Regions from separate parts of the Streptomyces sp. NPDC005266 genome, predicted to be linked through region 1. Evidence: riboswitches for the same ligand, from Rfam matches in the RefSeq annotation. Region 1 holds a riboswitch; the other holds the start of a gene.

Region 1 (8,959 bases):
CGCGTCGATGCCGTGCCGGCAGGCCGCGTCGAAGTTGGCCGCGGCGGTGGTGAACGGCAGCCGGGTCCACACCGGGCGGGGTTCCTCGGCGAGCGCCCTGACCAGCCCGTAGTAGAAGGCGGCGTTGGCGATGACATCGGTGACGGTGGGCCCGGCCGGCAGCACACGGTTCTCCACCCGTAGATGCGGGACACCGTCCACGACGTCGTAGACGGGCCGGTTCCAGCGGTAGATCGTGCCGTTGTGCAGCACCAGCTCCTGAAGCTCGGGCACGCCGCCCTTCTCCAGCACCCGCTGCGGGTCCTCGTCCCCGCCGGTCGACAGCAGCGGCGGGAAGTAGCGCAGATTCTCCTCGAACAGCTCGTACGCGTCACTGATCCAGCGCTCGCCGAACCAGGTGCGCGGCTGCACCCCCTGGGCCGCGTACTCCGGCGGGCGGACGTCGGTGGCCTGCTGGAACAGCGGCGGCCGGGACTCGCGCCAGACCTCCCGGCCGAAGACGAAGGGGGAGTTGGCGCCGACCGCGACCTGGACGGCGGCCGCCGCCTGCGACGCGTTCCACACGGCCGCGAAGCGCTTCGGGGTGACCTGGAGATGCAGCTGCACGGAGGTGCAGGCCGCCTCCAGGGCGATGGAGGCACTGGCGTGGCTGAAGCGCTCCTTGCCCTCGATGTCGATGAGGAAATCCTCGCCGCGGGCGGCCAGCATCTGCTCGTTGAGGAGTTTGTAGCGGTCGTCGTAGGAGAGGTTTGCGGATCCCAGATCCTCGGCGGCGAGGGTCGGGAGAATTCCGATCATCACGATTTCGGAGGAGACCTCCCGCGCCTTGCGATCGGCATATGACAAACCGGTGCGGAGCTCTTCCGAGAGCTGATCGAGAACCCGTCCGTGCAAACGGTGGGGCACGATGTTCACTTCAAGATTGCACTGCCCGAGTTCGGTCTGGAAATCATGGCTCCCGATGCGCTCGAGAACCTGCGTGTTCATCATCCTCGGCAGCCCGTCGGCACCGGCCAGATTGAGCTCGATCTCCAGCCCCATGAGATTCCTCGGGCGGTCGAATCGCTTGTCCGCCAGGAGCCGGCCCAGTACGTCGAGGCACTGCCGGAGCCGTCCGCGCTGCCGCTGCCGACCGGACGGGTCGAACTCACCGGCTACGACCTTCTCCCCCATCGAAGTGTCCCTCCTTGAGTGGATCACCGGCGCCAGCCGAGTACACCGCCCTCGATGATGCCCGCCAATGTGATCGATAACGCCACATGCGCCTCGCCCAGCCGGTACCCTCTCTAGAGCCGCGCATTCCACCGGTAAATGAACCGGCGAGATCCAGCCTACCGCGATGGCGGTAAAGGGCCAGGTCATATCCGTTCATCTGGCATGGAAACGGCGAAAATCCCCGCGCCCACAGGGTCCTGATAACCCCTTGCACGCAATGCGGGGGACAGCTAGCCGAAACATGACGGGAACACTCGTCGTATAAACTCGGTTAACGAGGCAGAGAGACAACGCCCGAACCGTTTTCTTCCGGCCCCTCTGACCCGCGTTCCGCCGACAGCGCCGCCCCTATCCGGGCCGCTATCGCTCCACCGTGTCTCCTAAGTGAGAGGCGACCCACCATGCCGCTGCATGTGCCCCCGGCCCCCGCGCCCGCCCTGCGCAGCGTCCTCACGGCCCTTGGCTCCCCCACCGCCGTCCGCGAGGCCCGCACTCCCGCACTTTCCGTCCTGCCCGGCCCCTTCGAACCCGAACTCCCACTCCCCGTCCATGTGGTGGATGACATCACCACCCCCGCCGGCCCCCCGCGGACCCGGCTCACCGGCTGGCGCTTCATGATCCGCGACGGCGACCGCACGGTGGCCGCGGCGGAGGCGATGCTCACCGCCGACGGCTGGGCCTTCTCGCACTTCTCCGAGGGCCCGTACGTCGCCTCGGCCGAACTGGCCCTGCGCCAGGCGGAGTCACTGCCCTCGGCGTACCAGCCGCGACTGCTGTCCATCCCCGAGCTCTACATGGTCACGCTGTGGCTGCACGGCGACACCGCCGCGGACGCCGCCGAGGGCGCTCTGGGCGCCGGCGACATGCTGGTACCGCTCGCTCCGGCCCCGCCCGGTATCGCCGCCCACCGGGCGCACCGCGCAACGGATCTGCTACCTCTCCTCACCCTCCGGCTGACCGCGGCCCCCTTGCTTGGCTCACCTGCCTGACCTGCTCTTTCACCATCGCTGAAGCGCCCCGTGACCCGGCGGTCACCGGGCGCTTCGGCGCATCCCGGGAAAAGTCCCTTCGGGGTGAACCGTCCGGGCGGCTGATGCGTCATCATCTAAGGAGACCGGTCCCGTGAAATCCCTGCGGAATCAGACCCGTAGGGCAACACTGGGAGCCAACCGAACGACTCACCACGGGGGGCGGCATGAACGCCGCGACGAGCCGCAGGACAAACACCACTCCGCAGCGAAAGAACCCTGCCATGTGCCAGCATCAACCACCCTGTCCGTCAGCCGACTCCGCCGACCGGGAGGCCGCCCATCTCGTGGCGCACCACCCGGAGCAGGGCTGGAGTCTGCTGTGCAACGGCGTCCTGCTCTTCGAGGACACCGGTGAGCTGCTGCCGGACGGGCGCGTCATCGCACCGTGCCGGCCACTGGGTTCCGAGCACATCGCCACCGCCGCCTAGGCCGCACACCTGGGCAGCACGACACACAGGGGCCGGCCCGGCGCGAATCCGCCGAACCGGCCCCGCTGACGATGGTCGCGGACCCCCGTCAGCCCTCGTAGGACTCCAGCGGCGGGCAGGAGCAGACGAGGTTACGGTCCCCGAAAGCCCCGTCGATCCGCCGCACCGGCGGCCAGTACTTGTCGGCGGCGAAGACCCCGGCCGGGAAGACAGCTTCCTCCCGGGTGTACGGGTGGTGCCACTCCCCGCCCAGCGCGGCGGCCGTATGCGGCGCGTTCCGCAGCGGGTTGTCCTCCTTGGCCCACTCCCCCGAGCCGACCTTCTCGATCTCCGCGCGGATGGCGATCATCGCCTCGCAGAACCGGTCCAGCTCGGCCAGGTCCTCGCTCTCCGTCGGCTCGATCATCAGCGTCCCGGCGACCGGGAACGACATCGTCGGCGCGTGGAAGCCGTAGTCGATCAACCGCTTGGCCACGTCGTCGACGGTCACCCCGGTCACCTTGGTGAGCGGTCGCAGATCGACGATGCACTCATGGGCCACCAGACCGCCGGGACCGGTGTAGAGCACCGGATAGTGCGGCTCCAGCCGCTTGGCGACGTAGTTGGCGGAGAGCACCGCGACCTGGGTGGCGCGGCGCAGCCCCTCGGCGCCCATCAGCCGGATGTACGCCCAGGAGATCGGCAGGATCCCCGCGGAGCCCCACGGAGCGGCCGAGACCGGGCCAACGCCGGTGGCCGGTCCCGCGGCGGGCTGCAGCGGATGGTTGGGGAGGTAGGGCGCCAGGTGTTCGCGCACCGCGACCGGGCCGACGCCGGGGCCGCCGCCGCCATGCGGGATGCAGAAGGTCTTGTGGAGATTCAGATGCGAGACATCGCCGCCGAACCGGCCCGGCTCGGCGAGCCCGACCAGCGCGTTGAGGTTGGCGCCGTCCACGTACACCTGGCCGCCCGCGTCGTGCACGGCCCCGCAGATCTCGGTGATGTGCTCCTCGAAGACCCCGTGCGTGGAGGGGTAGGTGACCATGAGCACGGCCAGCTCGTCGCCATGCTTCTCGATCTTGGCACGCAGATCGTCGGTGTCCACCTCGCCGTCCTCACCGGTCTTGACGACGACGACCTTCATGCCGGCCATCACGGCGCTGGCCGCGTTGGTGCCGTGCGCGGAGGACGGGATCAGACAGACGGTGCGCTGGGTGTCCCCGTTGGCCCGGTGGTACGCCCGGACGGCGAGCAGCCCGGCCAGCTCGCCCTGCGATCCGGCGTTCGGCTGGAGGGAGACCTTGTCGTAGCCGGTGACCTCGGCCAGCCGCTCCTCCAGCTCACGGATGAGCGTGAGATAGCCATGGGCCTGCTCGATGGGCGCGAAGGGGTGCAGCGCGCCGAACTCGGACCAGGTGACCGGCTCCATCTCGGCGGTGGCGTTGAGCTTCATGGTGCAGGAGCCGAGCGGGATCATGCCCCGGTCCAGGGCATAGTCCCGGTCGGCCAGGCGCCGCAGATAGCGCAGCATCGCGGTCTCGGAGCTGTACTGGTGGAAGACCGGGTGGCTCAGATACGCGTCGGAGCGCAGCAGATCCGTGGGCAGCGCGTCGGCCGCCGTGGCGTCCAGCTCATCGATAGCGGGAACACCGGGCATGCTGTGGCCGTCGCCGCTCCCGCCGTCCACGCCGAAGGCGGACCATACGGCGCCGAGTTGGGCGCGCCCGGTGGTCTCGTCGCAGGCGACGCCGACGTGGTCGGCGTCGGTGAGCCGCAGGTTCACCCCGGCCTCACGAGCGGCGGCGACGACCTCGGCGGCGCGGCCGGGCACCCGCGCGGTGAGGGTGTCGAAGAACGCGTCGTGCACCAGCTCGACACCGCCCGCCCGCAACCCCTCGGCGAGGACCGCGGCGTAGCGGTGGGTGCGGCGGGCGATGGCCGCGAGCCCGTCCGGCCCGTGGTACACGGCGTACATCCCGGCCATCACCGCCAGCAGGACCTGGGCGGTGCAAATGTTGCTGGTGGCCTTCTCCCGGCGGATGTGCTGCTCACGGGTCTGCAGGGCGAGCCGGTACGCCTTGTTGCCAGCGGCGTCCACGGAGACGCCGACGAGCCGGCCGGGCAGGCTGCGCGCGAAGGTGTCCCGTACGGCCATGAAGCCGGCGTGCGGGCCGCCGAAGCCCATCGGCACGCCGAACCGCTGGCTGCTGCCGACCGCGATGTCCGCGCCGAGCCGGCCGGGCGGGGTCAGCAGGGTGAGCGCGAGCAGATCGGCGGCGACGGTGACGATGGCGCCGAGCTCATGGGCCCGCTCGATGACGGGGCGCAGGTCGCGCACCGCCCCTGAGGCGCCCGGGTACTGGAGCAGCACGCCGAAGACTCCGCGCTCGGCGGCCTCCCGCGGGATGCCGTCGCTCAGGTCGGCGACGACCACCTCGACACCGGTCGGCTCGGCCCGGGTCCGGATGACCGCGATGGTCTGCGGCAGACAGTCGGCGTCGACCAGGAAGACGCCCTCCTTGACCTTGCCGACGCGCCGCGAGAGCGCCATGGCCTCGGCGGCGGCCGTGGCCTCGTCGAGCAACGAGGCGCCGGCGGTGGGCAGCCCGGTCAGATCGGCGACGACGGTCTGGAAGTTCAGCAGGGCCTCCAGCCGGCCCTGGGAGATCTCCGGCTGGTAGGGCGTGTACGCCGTGTACCAGGCGGGGTTCTCCATGACGTTGCGCAGGATCACCGGCGGGGTGAAGGTGCCGTAGTAGCCGAGGCCGATCATCGACGGCAGCACCTGGTTGCGGTCGGCGAGACCGCGCAGCTCGGCGAGGACCTCGGCCTCGCTGCGGGCCGGGGGCAGGCGCAGCGCCTCGGCGCTCTTTATGACCTCCGGCACGGCGGTCTCGGTCAGCTCGTCGAGCGAGCCGAAGCCGACGTGGGCGAGCATCTTGGCCTGCGCCCCGCTGTCGGGGCCGATATGGCGCTGCTCGAACGGAGTACCGCGCTCCAGGTCGGAGAGTGACATGCGGTTGGGGGTCATCTGCGGGGGCCTCCTGGTCTGTAACGACCGGCGAGGGGCACCGCGGCGCGGGTGCCCGGACGGCCTCCCCCTCTGTCATCTCAACCTGAGAGCTTCACCGGTCCCCGTACCGCGAACCGGCTTTCACCGTCGGTGAGGAGGGGTTCCGGAGCCGTACTCGCCCGTGGCCCACCCTGCTTTCCAGAGTGACCTCGCCCGCACGGTACGTGTGCCTGAGAGATTCCGGGGAGGATTTGCTCCTTCGGCGCCTCCGATATCGTCGTCGGAGGACTCTCCCGCACGGGGTCTGCAGCCACAGTCAGCGTACCAGCGCATCTGTCGCGCGGGCCGGTCGCGACCGCTCGAGTGGCCGGGCACGGCGATGTGGCTTTTTGTAGGTATCACTGGAGATCGCCACCCTGTGGGAGAGAGCGTGCAGACCGATATCGACCCGCGGACCCTGATCGGCCGCAAGGCATTCGACCGCGAGGGCGCCAAGATCGGCACCGTGGACGAGGTCTATCTCGACGACGCCACCGGCGACCCCGAGTGGGCGGCGGTACGCACCGGGCTGTTCAGCCGGGACGTCTTCGTACCGCTCGAACCGAGCGAGGTCGTCGGCGACACGCTCCGAGTGCCGTACGACCGGGCGCTGATCAAGGACGCCCCGGACTTCGGGGTGGGTCGCCATCTCTCCCCCGAGCAGGAGCTGCAGCTGTACCGCCACTACGGGCTCGATGTGACCGGCTGACCCCCGCCGACAGCTTCCTCCCCCTCCACGGGCCGCACCAGCGGCAGCGGCTCGGCCGGCTCCAGCGCCGGGTCGTCGACGGCGAAGGTGCGCACCCGCCCCGGCTCGGACCAGGGCTCCTCGAACCGCACGGTCACCCGGCCCACCCCGCTGCCCTGCACCCACCCCGCCCCGAACTCCGCATGCCGGACATCGGAGCCCGGCAGCCAGCGCCGCGGCCTCCCCGCTCCGTCAGCGGCCTCCTGCGGCCCCGCGCCCCCGGGCTCGGGCGTCTCGGCGTCCGGCCCCCGCTCCGCCTCCTCCAGGGCGGCCTGGGCGGCCTGGGCGAACAGATCCTCCTGGGTGAAGTCCGCGAGACCGCTCACGCCCACCCCCAGCAGCCGCACCCCCACTGTGGTGTCCACGCCCTCGAGCAACCGCGCAGCGGCCTCCCGCACCACCCCCGGATCGTCCGTGGGCCCGCGCAGGGTCTCCGAGCGGGTCAGCGTCGAGAAGTCGTACCGCCGCACCTTGAGGACGACCGTGCGCCCCGAGCGGCCCGCCGCGCGCAGCCGCTGGACACAGCGGTCGGCCAGCCGCGCGACCTCGAGCTGCACCCGGGTCCGGTCGGTCAGGTCGACGTCGAAGGTGTCCTCCACCGACACCGACTTGGCGTCCCGCTCGGCGACCACCGGCCGCTCGTCCCGGCCGTTGGCCATCAGATGCAGCGACGTCCCGTGGGCCCGCCCCAGCAACCGCACCAGCTCCGCCTCTCCCGCCTCCCGGGTCTCGGCCACCGTGTGGATCCCGGCCCGGCGCAGCGCCTCCGCCGTGGCGGGTCCGACTCCCGGAAGCGTGCGCACCGACAGCGGGTCGAGCAGCTCCCGCTCCGTCCCCGGCTCGATGACCACGAGACCGTCGGGCTTGGCCCGCTCCGAGGCGATCTTGGCGAGCATCTTGGACCCGGCGAGCCCCACCGAGCCGCTCAGCCCGGTCGCCGCCCGGATGTCTTCCCGCAGCCGCTCCCCCACGGCGCGCGCCGCCCGCACGCCGGCCTCGGTGCCGCCCGCCTCCAGATCCACGAACGCCTCGTCCAGACTCAGCGGCTCCACCAGCGGCGACAGGGAGTGCAGCAAGGCCATGACCACATCGCTCACCTGGCGGTAGAGAGGGAAGCGGGGGGTGAGATACGCCGCGTGTGGACACAGCCTGCGCGCCTGGGCCATCGCCATGGCCGAGTGGACCCCGAACACCCGCGCCTCGTACGAGGCGGTGGCGACGACGCCACGCGGCCCGAGGCCGCCCACGATCACCGGCTTGCCGCGCAGGCTGGGCTTGGCCGCCTGCTCCGCCGCGGCGAAGAAGGCGTCCATGTCCAGATGCAGAATCGTCGGCGCACCCCTCACACCACCGATGCTGCCGTATGCCACTGACAGGGGGAGACTCGAATGGCGGCTCGCCCCCGGCTACCGCTGGGAGGTGCCTCAGTGGGGCCCCGGGCAGTCAGCCTGCCCGGTTGCGGCGGGCCGCGAGTTCGTCGGCGGGGTTGTGGCCGACGAGCGTCTCGCCGGTGTCCACCCGCTCGCCGTGCAGCTGGGACAGCGCGCTCTCGACATCCCGCCACACCACGCCCACGGCGATCCCGAAAACGCCCTGGCCGCCCTGGAGGAGGTCCACGACCTCGTCGGGCGAGGTGCACTCGTAGACGGTCGCACCATCGCTCATCAGCGTCATCTGGGCGAGGTCGTCCAGCCCGCGGGCGCGCAGGTGCTGGACGGCCGCCCGGATGTTCTGCAGGGACACGCCCGTGTCCAGCAGCCGCTTGACGATCTTCAGGACGACGACGTCCCGGAAGCTGTAGAGCCGCTGGCTGCCCGAGCCGTACGCGGGCCGTACGCTCGGCTCCACCAGGCCCGTACGGGCCCAGTAGTCCAGTTGGCGGTAGGTGATCCCCGCGGCCGCGCAAGCGGTGGGTCCGCGGTAGCCGACCCGCTCCGTCCCCCCCGCGGGGGGCTCACGCGGGGGCGCGGCCTGTGCCGCGACCCGAGCCTTCAGTGCCGGATCGGCCGGTGCGCTCCCTGGGAGCGTATACGGACCGCCGGCCGCCGTGCCGTCGCCGGTGCTTCTCACGCCGACCTCCGTCCTCGACCTGCCTTCTTGAAGGTAGGCAGTCACCCGGGGTGCGTCAACGATCGCCACACTCGGCACGCCGAGTGATAATCACCCTAAGGGTGGTTTCCCGTATCCCTCTTCCGGGAAAGGCTACTCGAATGCGCTGGCGAGGTAAGGGCAGACCGCTCACGCACGGACCGGTTCGCCGACATCCGCAGGCGGAAGTCACTGGCTGCTGGTGCCGAAGTCCTCGGGCGAGATCTGGTCGAGGAACTCGCGGAACTTCTCCACCTCGTCCTCCTGCTCGTCCGGGATCGCGATACCCGCGTCGTCCAGCACCCCGTCACTGCCGTAGATCGGCGTGCCGGTGCGCAGCGCGAGCGCTATGGCGTCGGACGGCCTCGCACTGACCTCCACGCCGCTGGCGAAGACCAGCTCGGCGTAGAAGACCCCT
Region 2 (8,959 bases), on a different contig from region 1:
GACACACACTCCAAAGAGGACACCTCCACAGACGACGGAGGTCAGGACAACACCGGAACACGTGGACCATCACCGTCGGTAGGAGCTATCGCTCCCGAAGGCCCGTCACGGACAGGTTCGGACACTGGCGACGGGGCTTCTGAGCCGGCCACCCCGGGGCCGACGGCCCCTGGTCACGGTGATGATGGCGATGACTCCGGGGCTCCCACCCCGGGGCCGACGGCCCCTGGTCACGACGATGATGGCGACGACTCCGGAACTCCCACCCCCGGGCCGACGACCCCTGATCGCGGCCACCATGACGACGACTCCGGGGTAGAGGGCGAGCCCGGGTGATCAAGATGACCGATGCCAGGCCGGGACAGGACATTCCCGGCCTGGCGCTGGCGCTGGCGCCCAATGAGTCATGGCCCGGGCGGTGACGATCAGACAGCCACCATCAGCAATTGATCAACAAGGGACCTAAGTGGAGCTGATCCTCTTGAGGCCGGCGCGGGAGAGGCCATGATGCACATGCGAGGTCTGAAATGACGGACGGTGTCGAGGAATCAGGCTTGCCGCGGCACTTACCGGACCCGGAACCGCACTCGACAATGTCTGACCCGGATCTGCAGCCAACCGTGCCCGACCCCGACCTGCAAGAAACTGTACGAGTCCACCCTCCAGCCCAGGGTGGAAACGCCGACGACCATGCCTACTGTGCCACCGCTCTCGACACTGCTTGGTCCAGCAGCCAATCGGGCGCCACCGAGGTACCGACGGAGAGCATGCCCCCACCCGTCGGGGCAGTCCCCACGGCACATGAGTCCGGTGTGTTCCGCTTCGGCCCAGGCGTACCCCCCTCGGGGGTGGGGGATGCCGCAGTTGAGGCCTGGCACGGCACTGTGCCAGGCACAGACCACAGCAAACGCCACGGCCGTCTGCACTGGTTGCGGCGGTACCGTCTGGCGGCTGCGGTGCTGACCGCAGTCGTGATCTATTTGCTCTGGCCACGGGATACACCGGACATGCGGATCACTAAGGTGACAGCGCACACCAACGCGACTCTCACCTGTGACCAAACCGCGGAAGTAGTCGCCGTGGTAGGCACCAATGGGCAACCGGGCACGGTCACCTATCAATGGAACCGCAGCGATGGCACCTCATCAGGACCGCTTGAAGAACGGTTCGGCAAAGGGCAGCACGAGGCTCGACTTCGATTGCTATGGACATTCCACGGCAGGGGAACGGACGACGCGAAGGCACAGCTGCTCATCACCTCGCCTGCCCCGCATACCGTGTCCGCCTCCTTCACCTACACGTGCCGCTGAAACCACTCAAGACCCCTTGGACGTAGGCCGCTCCCATCGACAAGGCTGATCCGAGCGGTCTCTCTGGCGGCTCTGCAACAGCTCCGCCGGTGGACAGCCGGTGGACAGACACCTTGGACTGTGCATCACGGGGTGGCACAGGTCAGCCTGTCGAACGTGCTCTGCGTCGTTCCCACACCCGCCAAGAGGTCCCAGGCCGGGGCGCTGGGCTCGTTGAGACGACCGACAGCCACCCGGGTGGGCCCTGTGCCGCGAGGGACATCCCAGAGACTTTTCAGGGACTTTCACGCCTGTCTGAGGGACTTCCGAGGGACTTCCGCCGTGTAAGCAGGGAAGGCCCTGACAACGCTGAAAGATGCGAACGCGCTGGTCAGGGCCTATTTCCTCAGCACTCGATGACGTTGACCGCGAGCCCGCCCCGCGCCGTCTCCTTGTACTTGACCTTCATGTCGGCGCCCGTCTCCTTCATGGTCTTGATGACCTTGTCGAGGGAGACATGGTGGCGGCCGTCGCCGCGCAGCGCCATACGTGCGGCGGTGACCGCCTTGACCGCCGCCATGCCGTTGCGCTCGATGCAGGGGATCTGGACGAGGCCGCCGACCGGGTCGCAGGTGAGGCCGAGGTTGTGTTCCATGCCGATCTCGGCGGCGTTCTCGACCTGTTCGGGGGAACCGCCGAGGACTTCGGCGAGGCCGCCGGCGGCCATGGAGCAGGCGGAGCCGACTTCGCCCTGGCAGCCGACCTCGGCGCCGGAGATGGAGGCGTTCTCCTTGAAGAGCATGCCGATGGCGCCCGCGGCGAGGAGGAAGCGGACGACGCCTTCCTCGTCGGCGCCGGGCACGAAGTGGGTGTAGTAGTGCAGGACGGCGGGGATGATGCCGGCCGCGCCGTTGGTGGGGGCGGTGACGACGCGGCCGCCGGCCGCGTTCTCCTCGTTGACGGCCATGGCGTAGAGGGTGATCCACTCCATGGCGCGGGCGGTCGCGTCGCCGTCGGAGCGCAGGGCGCGGGCGGCGGTGGCGGCGCGGCGGCGGACCTTGAGGCCGCCGGGCAGGATGCCCTCCTGGGACAGGCCGCGGGAGACGCAGGACTGCATGACGTCCCAGATCTCCAGCAAGCCGGCGCGGATCTCCGCCTCCGTGCGCCAGGCCTTCTCGTTCTCCAGCATCAGGGCCGAGATGGACAGGCCGGTTTCCCGGGAGCGGCGCAGCAGCTCGTCGCCGGTGCGGAAGGGGTGGGCGAGGACGGTGTCGTCGAGCTTGATGCGGTCTTCGCCGACCGCGTCCTCGTCGACCACGAAGCCGCCGCCGACCGAGTAGTAGGTCTTCTCCAGCAGCGGGTGGCCGTCGGCGTCGTACGCCTGCAGGGTCATGCCGTTGGCGTGGTAGGGGAGGGACCGGCGGCGGTGCAGGACCAGCTGGGCCGACTCGTCGAAGTCGATCTCCTGGGCGGCGCCGATCTCGGCGCCGAGCAGCCGTAGTCGCTTGGTGGTGCGGATACGTTCCACCTCGCCGTCGGCCGCCTCGACGTCGACGGTGCGCGGGGAGTGGCCCTCCAGCCCCAGGAGGACGGCCTTGGGGGTGCCGTGGCCATGGCCGGTGGCGCCGAGCGAGCCGAAGAGCTCGGCGCGTACGGAGGCAGTGGGGGCCAGCACGCCCTCGTTCTTCAGCCGGCGCACGAACATCCGCGCCGCCCGCATCGGGCCGACCGTATGGGAGCTGGAGGGACCGATACCGATCGAGAAGAGATCGAAGACGGAGATGGCCACGGGGGGACTCCTTTGTCTGTGGTGCGGGGGGCGCGCCAGAGTGGGCGCGCCCCCGTGGCCGGGTACGTCGAAGAGTTGCTTCGCCCGGCGAAGTGTTGCTTCGCCCGGCGAAGTGTTGCTTCGTCCAGCGAAGAGTTACTTCTTCGACAGTTCGGGGTAGAGCGGGTGCTTGTCGGCCAGCGCCGTGACCCGGGCCTTCAGCGACTCGGCGTCGTAGGACGGCTTGAGGGTCTCGGCGATGATGTCGGCGACCTCGCGGAAGTCCTCCGCGGTGAAGCCGCGCGTGGCCAGCGCCGGGGTGCCGATCCGCAGACCCGAGGTGACCATCGGGGGCCGCGGGTCGTTCGGGATGGCGTTGCGGTTGACGGTGATGCCGACCTCGTGCAGGCGGTCCTCGGCCTGCCGGCCGTCCAGCTCGGAGTCGCGCAGGTCGACCAGGACGAGGTGGACGTCGGTGCCGCCGGACAGCACCGAGACGCCGGCCTCGCGCACATCGGGCTGGGTGAGGCGCTCGGCGAGCAGCTTGGCGCCCTCCAGGGTCCGCTCCTGGCGCTCCTTGAAGGCCGCGCTCGCGGCGACCTTGAAGGAGACCGCCTTCGCCGCGACGACATGCTCGAGCGGTCCGCCCTGCTGGCCGGGGAAGACCGCCGAGTTGATCTTCTTGGCCAGCTCGGCCGTGGAGAGGATCACACCGCCGCGCGGGCCGCCCAGGGTCTTGTGGGTGGTGGTGGTCACCACATGGGCGTGCGGTACGGGGGAGGGGTGCAGCCCGGCCGCGACCAGGCCCGCGAAGTGGGCCATGTCGACCATGAGGTACGCGCCGACCTCGTCCGCGATCCGGCGGAAGGCGGCGAAGTCGAGCTGGCGCGGGTAGGCCGACCAGCCCGCGATCACGAGCTTGGGGCGGTGCTCCTTGGCGAGGCGCTCGACCTCGTCCATGTCGACCAGACCGGTCTCGGCGTCCACGTGGTAGGGGACCACGTTGTAGAGCTTGCCGGAGAAGTTGATCTTCATGCCGTGGGTGAGATGGCCGCCGTGCGCCAGGTTCAGACCCAGGATGGTGTCGCCGGGGGAGAGCAGCGCGAACATCGCGGCCGCGTTGGCCTGGGCGCCCGAGTGCGGCTGGACGTTCGCGGCCTCGGCGCCGAAGAGCTCCTTGACCCGGTCGATGGCGATCTGCTCGACCACGTCGACATGCTCACAGCCGCCGTAGTACCGGCGGCCGGGGTAGCCCTCGGCGTACTTGTTGGTCAGGACCGACCCCTGGGCCTCCATGACGGCCGCCGGAGCGAAGTTCTCCGAGGCGATCATCTCCAGGGTGGACTGCTGGCGGTGGAGTTCGGCGTCGACGGCGGCGGCGACGTCCGGGTCGAGCTCGTGCAGGGAGCTGTTGAGAAGCGACATCAGGGTCCCGATCGAAGAGGAGGGTCAGTTTTCGGCGAAGGCGGTGTACTCGTCGGCGGAGAGCAGGTCCTCCGGCTCGTCCGTCACCCTCACCCTGAACAGCCAGCCGCCCTCGAAGGGGGCGGAATTCACCAGCGCCGGGTCGTTCACCACGTCCTCGTTGATCTCGGTGACCTCGCCGGAGACGGGCGCGTACAGATCGCTGACCGATTTCGTGGACTCGAGCTCGCCGCAGGTCTCACCGGCGGCAACGGTGGAGCCGACTTCCGGGAGCTGGACGTAGACGACGTCACCGAGCGCGTTGGCCGCGTACTCGGTGATGCCGATGGTCGACACGCCGTCTTCGCCGGCGGCCGACAGCCACTCGTGCTCCTTGCTGTAGCGCAGCTGCTGGGGGTTGCTCATAGTCCGATTCTCCTGGATACGGGGGAGTGCTTGGGAAACGGGTCTTGACTGGTGGGACGGTGTGGAATACGGCGCCGCGACACCGCGGGCACCGCGGGGCTCAGCGCCCGCGCCGGTAGAAGGGGAGCGCGACGACCTCGTACGGCTCGTGGCTGCCGCGAATGTCCACCGCCAGGCCCTTGGTGCCGGGCTCGGCGTGCTCCACCTCGACGTACGCCATGGCGATCGGCTTGCCCAGGGTCGGGGAGGGCGCACCCGAGGTGACCTGGCCGATCCGCGCCCCGTCGGGGCCCACCACGGAGTATCCGGCACGCGGCACCCGGCGTCCCTCGGCGACCAGGCCGACCAGTGTGTGCGGCGTCACGCTCTCCGCCTGGCGCGCCGCGGCCTGCAGCGCCTGGCGGCCGACGAAGTCACCGGCCTTCTCGAACTTCACCACCCGGCCGAGCCCCGCGTCGAAGGGCGTCCTGTCGGTGGACAGCTCATGCCCGTACAGCGGCATCCCGGCCTCCAGCCGCAACGTGTCCCGGCAGGACAGACCGCAGGGCACCAGCCCCACCGGGGTCCCGGCCTCGGTCAGCGCCTGCCAGAGCCGCTCCGCCTGGTCCGGCGCGACGAACAGCTCGAAGCCGTCCTCGCCCGTGTAGCCGGTGCGGGCGATCAGCGCGGGGACGCCCGCGACGGTGCCCGGGAGCCCCGCGTAGTACTTCAGGCCGTCGAGATCGGCGTCGGTGAGGCTCCTCAGGATGCCCGGGGACTCGGGGCCCTGGACGGCGATCAGCGCGTAGGCGTCGCGGTCGTCCCGTACGGCCGTCTCGAATCCGCCGGCGCGCTCGGTCAGCGCGTCCAGCACCACCTGGGCGTTGGAGGCGTTCGCCACGACCAGGAACTCCTGCTCGGCGAGGCGGTAGACGATCAGGTCGTCGAGGATGCCGCCCTCGGTATCGCAGATCATGGTGTAGCGGGCGCGGCCCACGGCCAGCGCCGAGAGATGGCCGACCAGGGCGTAGTCCAGGGCCTGGCCCGCCTGGGGCCCGGTGAGAGTGATCTCACCCATGTGGGAGAGGTCGAAGAGCCCGGCGTGGGTGCGCACCGCGGTGTGCTCGTCGCGCTCGCTGCCGTAGCGCAGCGGCATGTCCCAGCCGGCGAAGTCGGTCATGGTGGCGCCGAGCGCACGGTGGGCCGCGTCCAGCGCGGTACGGCGGGGCGTGGGCGTGGGCGGGGCGTCGGACATGATTCACAGCTCCCAGGATCAGGATCGCGGCGACGACAGGGACGGTCCTCCCCATCTGTCATCGGAACCTGAGAGGTTCGCCGTGACTCCCCTCACAACGTGGGGGCCGTCGGCTTGCACCTTGGGTGGAGCCACACCAGCGGCTCGCTTTTCAGATCTGCCTCGCCCGCGCGGTATTCGGGGCCTGAGAGATTCAAGGGAGGACTTGCTCCTTCGGCGCCCTGGACGCCCGGCACGGCTGCCGGTGGCCAAGGACTCTCCCGCGCGGATTCAAGCGGCCGGTATGGAGTTGCGCGCTCATCATCGCACGTACGCGCGAGAAGGGAAGCCCCGCACTGTGACCAGGGCCGCGCCGCATCGCCTTGATGGGCATTACCTTTTCTTGACACTCTTCGGGTACGAGCCGCAGTGACCGACCTGGGAGGACGATCACGGTGCAGGGGCAGGGAACATATGAAACGACCCATGGACCCCTGCCCGCGCGGCGGGGCGGGACACCATCCACAACCGCGCCCGCGCGGCGGGGCGAGGCGCCGTCCGCCGGCACGCTCCGGCCGGGGCGCAGAGCCGCCGTGCACGACCTGCGCGCCGCCGCGGGGCCGCGCGAGCTGCGCTACCCGGCGCAGGATGTGCTGGTCGCCTCCGGGCTGCCGGGCAGCGGCAAGACCACTCTGATCAAGCGGACGGTGCCGGTCCTGGACCACGGCGACGCCGCCGTCGTGCGCGTGGACTCCCAGGACACCCGTGCGTCCTGGGAGCGCCGGCTGCCCCGCTGGCTGCCGTACGCGCTGTACCGCCCCCTCGTCCGGTGCGCGCACTACGCGGGGCTGCGCCGGGCGCTGCGCTCGGGCGCGAGCGTGGTCGTGCACGACTGCGGCTCGCTCTCGTGGGTCCGTCGCTGGCTGGTGCGGGACGCGCGGCGCAGCGGCCGCCGGGTCCATATGGTGCTGCTGGACGTGGAGCCCGCGGTGGCCCTCCAGGGGCAGGCCGCCCGGGGGCGCGGCGTCTCGGGCTATGCCTTCGCGCGGCATCGGCGCGCGGTGCGCCGGCTGGTCTCGCGGATGGAGTCGGGGTGCCCGCCCGAGGGCTGCGCCTCCGCGGTGCTGCTGGACCGGTCGACCGCGAGCGCCTTGCGCGGTATCTCCTTCGAGTGACCCTTGGCATGACGCGCGCCCCGCGGACCATGGCGGAACCGGCCCCCGGCGCTTACGGAACTAAGCGGATGCGGTGAAGTTCGCCGCTGATCCCTCGCCGTTCGGCCTGGCCGAGGGCTTGGACGCCGAGAAGGATCAGCACTTGACTTCGCCGTAACCGCTTACGGCGGGGGGCGCGGAAGCCCGCTTCCGGCGTGGGGATGTGCTGTGGAGATGGCCGCCGCCGCGATGGTCTTCCGCGGCCCAGCCATTAAGGTGCTGGTGCAGGTCGGACGAGATGGCGGTTGGACGAAGATGAGCTTCCCGGAGCAGCCCGGTGTGACATCGGCTCACGGTGGATTTCCCGGCAGCGTTTATCCCGGTTTCCCCGGTAATGAGCTCGAAGAGGTGCTCGCCGCCTCGGTCGGGGTCCCGGGGGCCGGAGCGCGCATCGTCGAGACGCTCGCCCGCAGCCATGTCTGGGTTCCGCTGCCGAACGGCGGGGGCCCCGACAGCCCGAGCCTGGATCTGCCGACGATGGAGATCGAAGGTGCCGCGTATGTGCCGGTGTTCAGCTCCGAGCAGCAGTTTCTGCAGCTCGTCGGCGCCCATATGTCGTTCACCATCGCCCCGGCCGTCGAGTTCGCCCGTGGCCTGCCGCCCAAGCTCGGCATCGCGGTGAACCCGCAGGGCGCGGTTGGCGTACCGCTTCCGCCCCCCGCCGTCGCACAGCTGTGCCGCGCCGGGCGTACGGAGCTCGACGGATCGGCCGGCGGCGGCCGGGTGCGGCTGTTCGAGCCCGACTGGCAGGACGAGCCGGTCGACTTCCTGGCCGCCGCCGGGATCGAGTTCGCCAAGGAGACCGGGGTACGGACCGCCCGGCGCGCCCTGGCCAGCGTCGAGGGCGAGCCGCCCGCGCTCTTCGTGGGTGTCGAGCTGGATGCGCCCGGTCCGCAGGGTCAGGCCCGCGCGGTGGACGCGCTGGGCCGGGCGCTCGGCTCGGTGCCGGTGCCGTGGACGGTGCAGCTCGTTCTGCTGGACATCGCCCAGGACCCGGTGGCCGACTGGATGCGCGAACGGGTCCGGCCGTTCTACGACCGTGACCTCTGACTCACCCCAGGGCCCGCTGCCAGGGCCCGTAAGCTGGTTTGATGACCACAAGGGGCGTGACGACGCGCCTCGGTGAGGTGTGGGCAAGGCCGAGAGAGGGGCGGACCCAGGTGAGCGCGGGCGCGGATTGGGGGGCGGCGGCCGGTCAGGTGGAGCGGATGCTGCAGCAGGTCGCTCCCGGCCGGTACGACGCCTACGAGGCGCTGCTGCACGCCCTCGGCGAGGGCGAGGTCTGGATGCTGCTGTGGCACGGCTCGCCCGGCTCGTCCGACGCCCAGTACGGCAACATGGACGTGGACGGCCTCGGTTACGCCCCGTGTGTGACCTCCGCTCAGGAACTCGCCGCGAGTGGTTGGAATCGTGCGCACGAGGTGGTGGACGGACGGCGGATCGCGACCTCCCTCTACCGCGACCGCTACGGCCTGTGGCTCAACCCCCACGCACCCGGCGGCGGGGTGGGCATCCCCTGGCTCGATCTGCGCCGGATCGCCGGCGGGCTGGACCGGCTGCCCGCCGGACCGCTGCGGCTGAGCGAGCCCGCCATCGACATCCCCCAGTTCTACGCCCTCTTGGGGCAGAACGCGCACCGCACCGC

Evidence for each region. A riboswitch is a leader RNA that binds a small molecule or an ion and turns the genes downstream of it on or off. The one in region 1 is predicted to bind glycine.
Region 2: it holds a riboswitch for glycine, as region 1 does, so the genes downstream of both, gcvT (glycine cleavage system aminomethyltransferase GcvT) here and gcvP (aminomethyl-transferring glycine dehydrogenase) in region 1, are expected to answer to the same signal.

Annotation. Positions count from the first base shown of each region.
Region 1 is NZ_JBEXHC010000020.1:127,613-136,571, forward strand. It holds gene ABZU99_RS28055 (glutamate-cysteine ligase family protein) at 1-1,173, opposite strand, end outside; gene ABZU99_RS28060 (hypothetical protein) at 1,617-2,204, shown strand; gene ABZU99_RS28065 (DUF5999 family protein) at 2,468-2,674, shown strand; gene gcvP (aminomethyl-transferring glycine dehydrogenase) at 2,763-5,684, opposite strand; glycine riboswitch at 5,875-5,972, opposite strand; gene ABZU99_RS28075 (PRC-barrel domain-containing protein) at 6,085-6,414, shown strand; gene ABZU99_RS28080 (DNA polymerase IV) at 6,390-7,799, opposite strand; gene ABZU99_RS28085 (MerR family transcriptional regulator) at 7,897-8,523, opposite strand; gene ABZU99_RS28090 (bifunctional nuclease family protein) at 8,731-8,959, opposite strand, start outside.
Region 2 is NZ_JBEXHC010000001.1:68,844-77,802, reverse strand. It holds gene ABZU99_RS00345 (serine/threonine-protein kinase) at 1-336, shown strand, start outside; gene ABZU99_RS00340 (hypothetical protein) at 957-1,310, shown strand; gene ABZU99_RS00335 (L-serine ammonia-lyase) at 1,696-3,078, opposite strand; gene glyA (serine hydroxymethyltransferase) at 3,214-4,482, opposite strand; gene gcvH (glycine cleavage system protein GcvH) at 4,507-4,887, opposite strand; gene gcvT (glycine cleavage system aminomethyltransferase GcvT) at 4,988-6,121, opposite strand; glycine riboswitch at 6,283-6,394, opposite strand; gene ABZU99_RS00315 (AAA family ATPase) at 6,694-7,275, shown strand; gene ABZU99_RS00310 (enhanced serine sensitivity protein SseB) at 7,570-8,364, shown strand; gene ABZU99_RS00305 (enhanced serine sensitivity protein SseB C-terminal domain-containing protein) at 8,523-8,959, shown strand, end outside.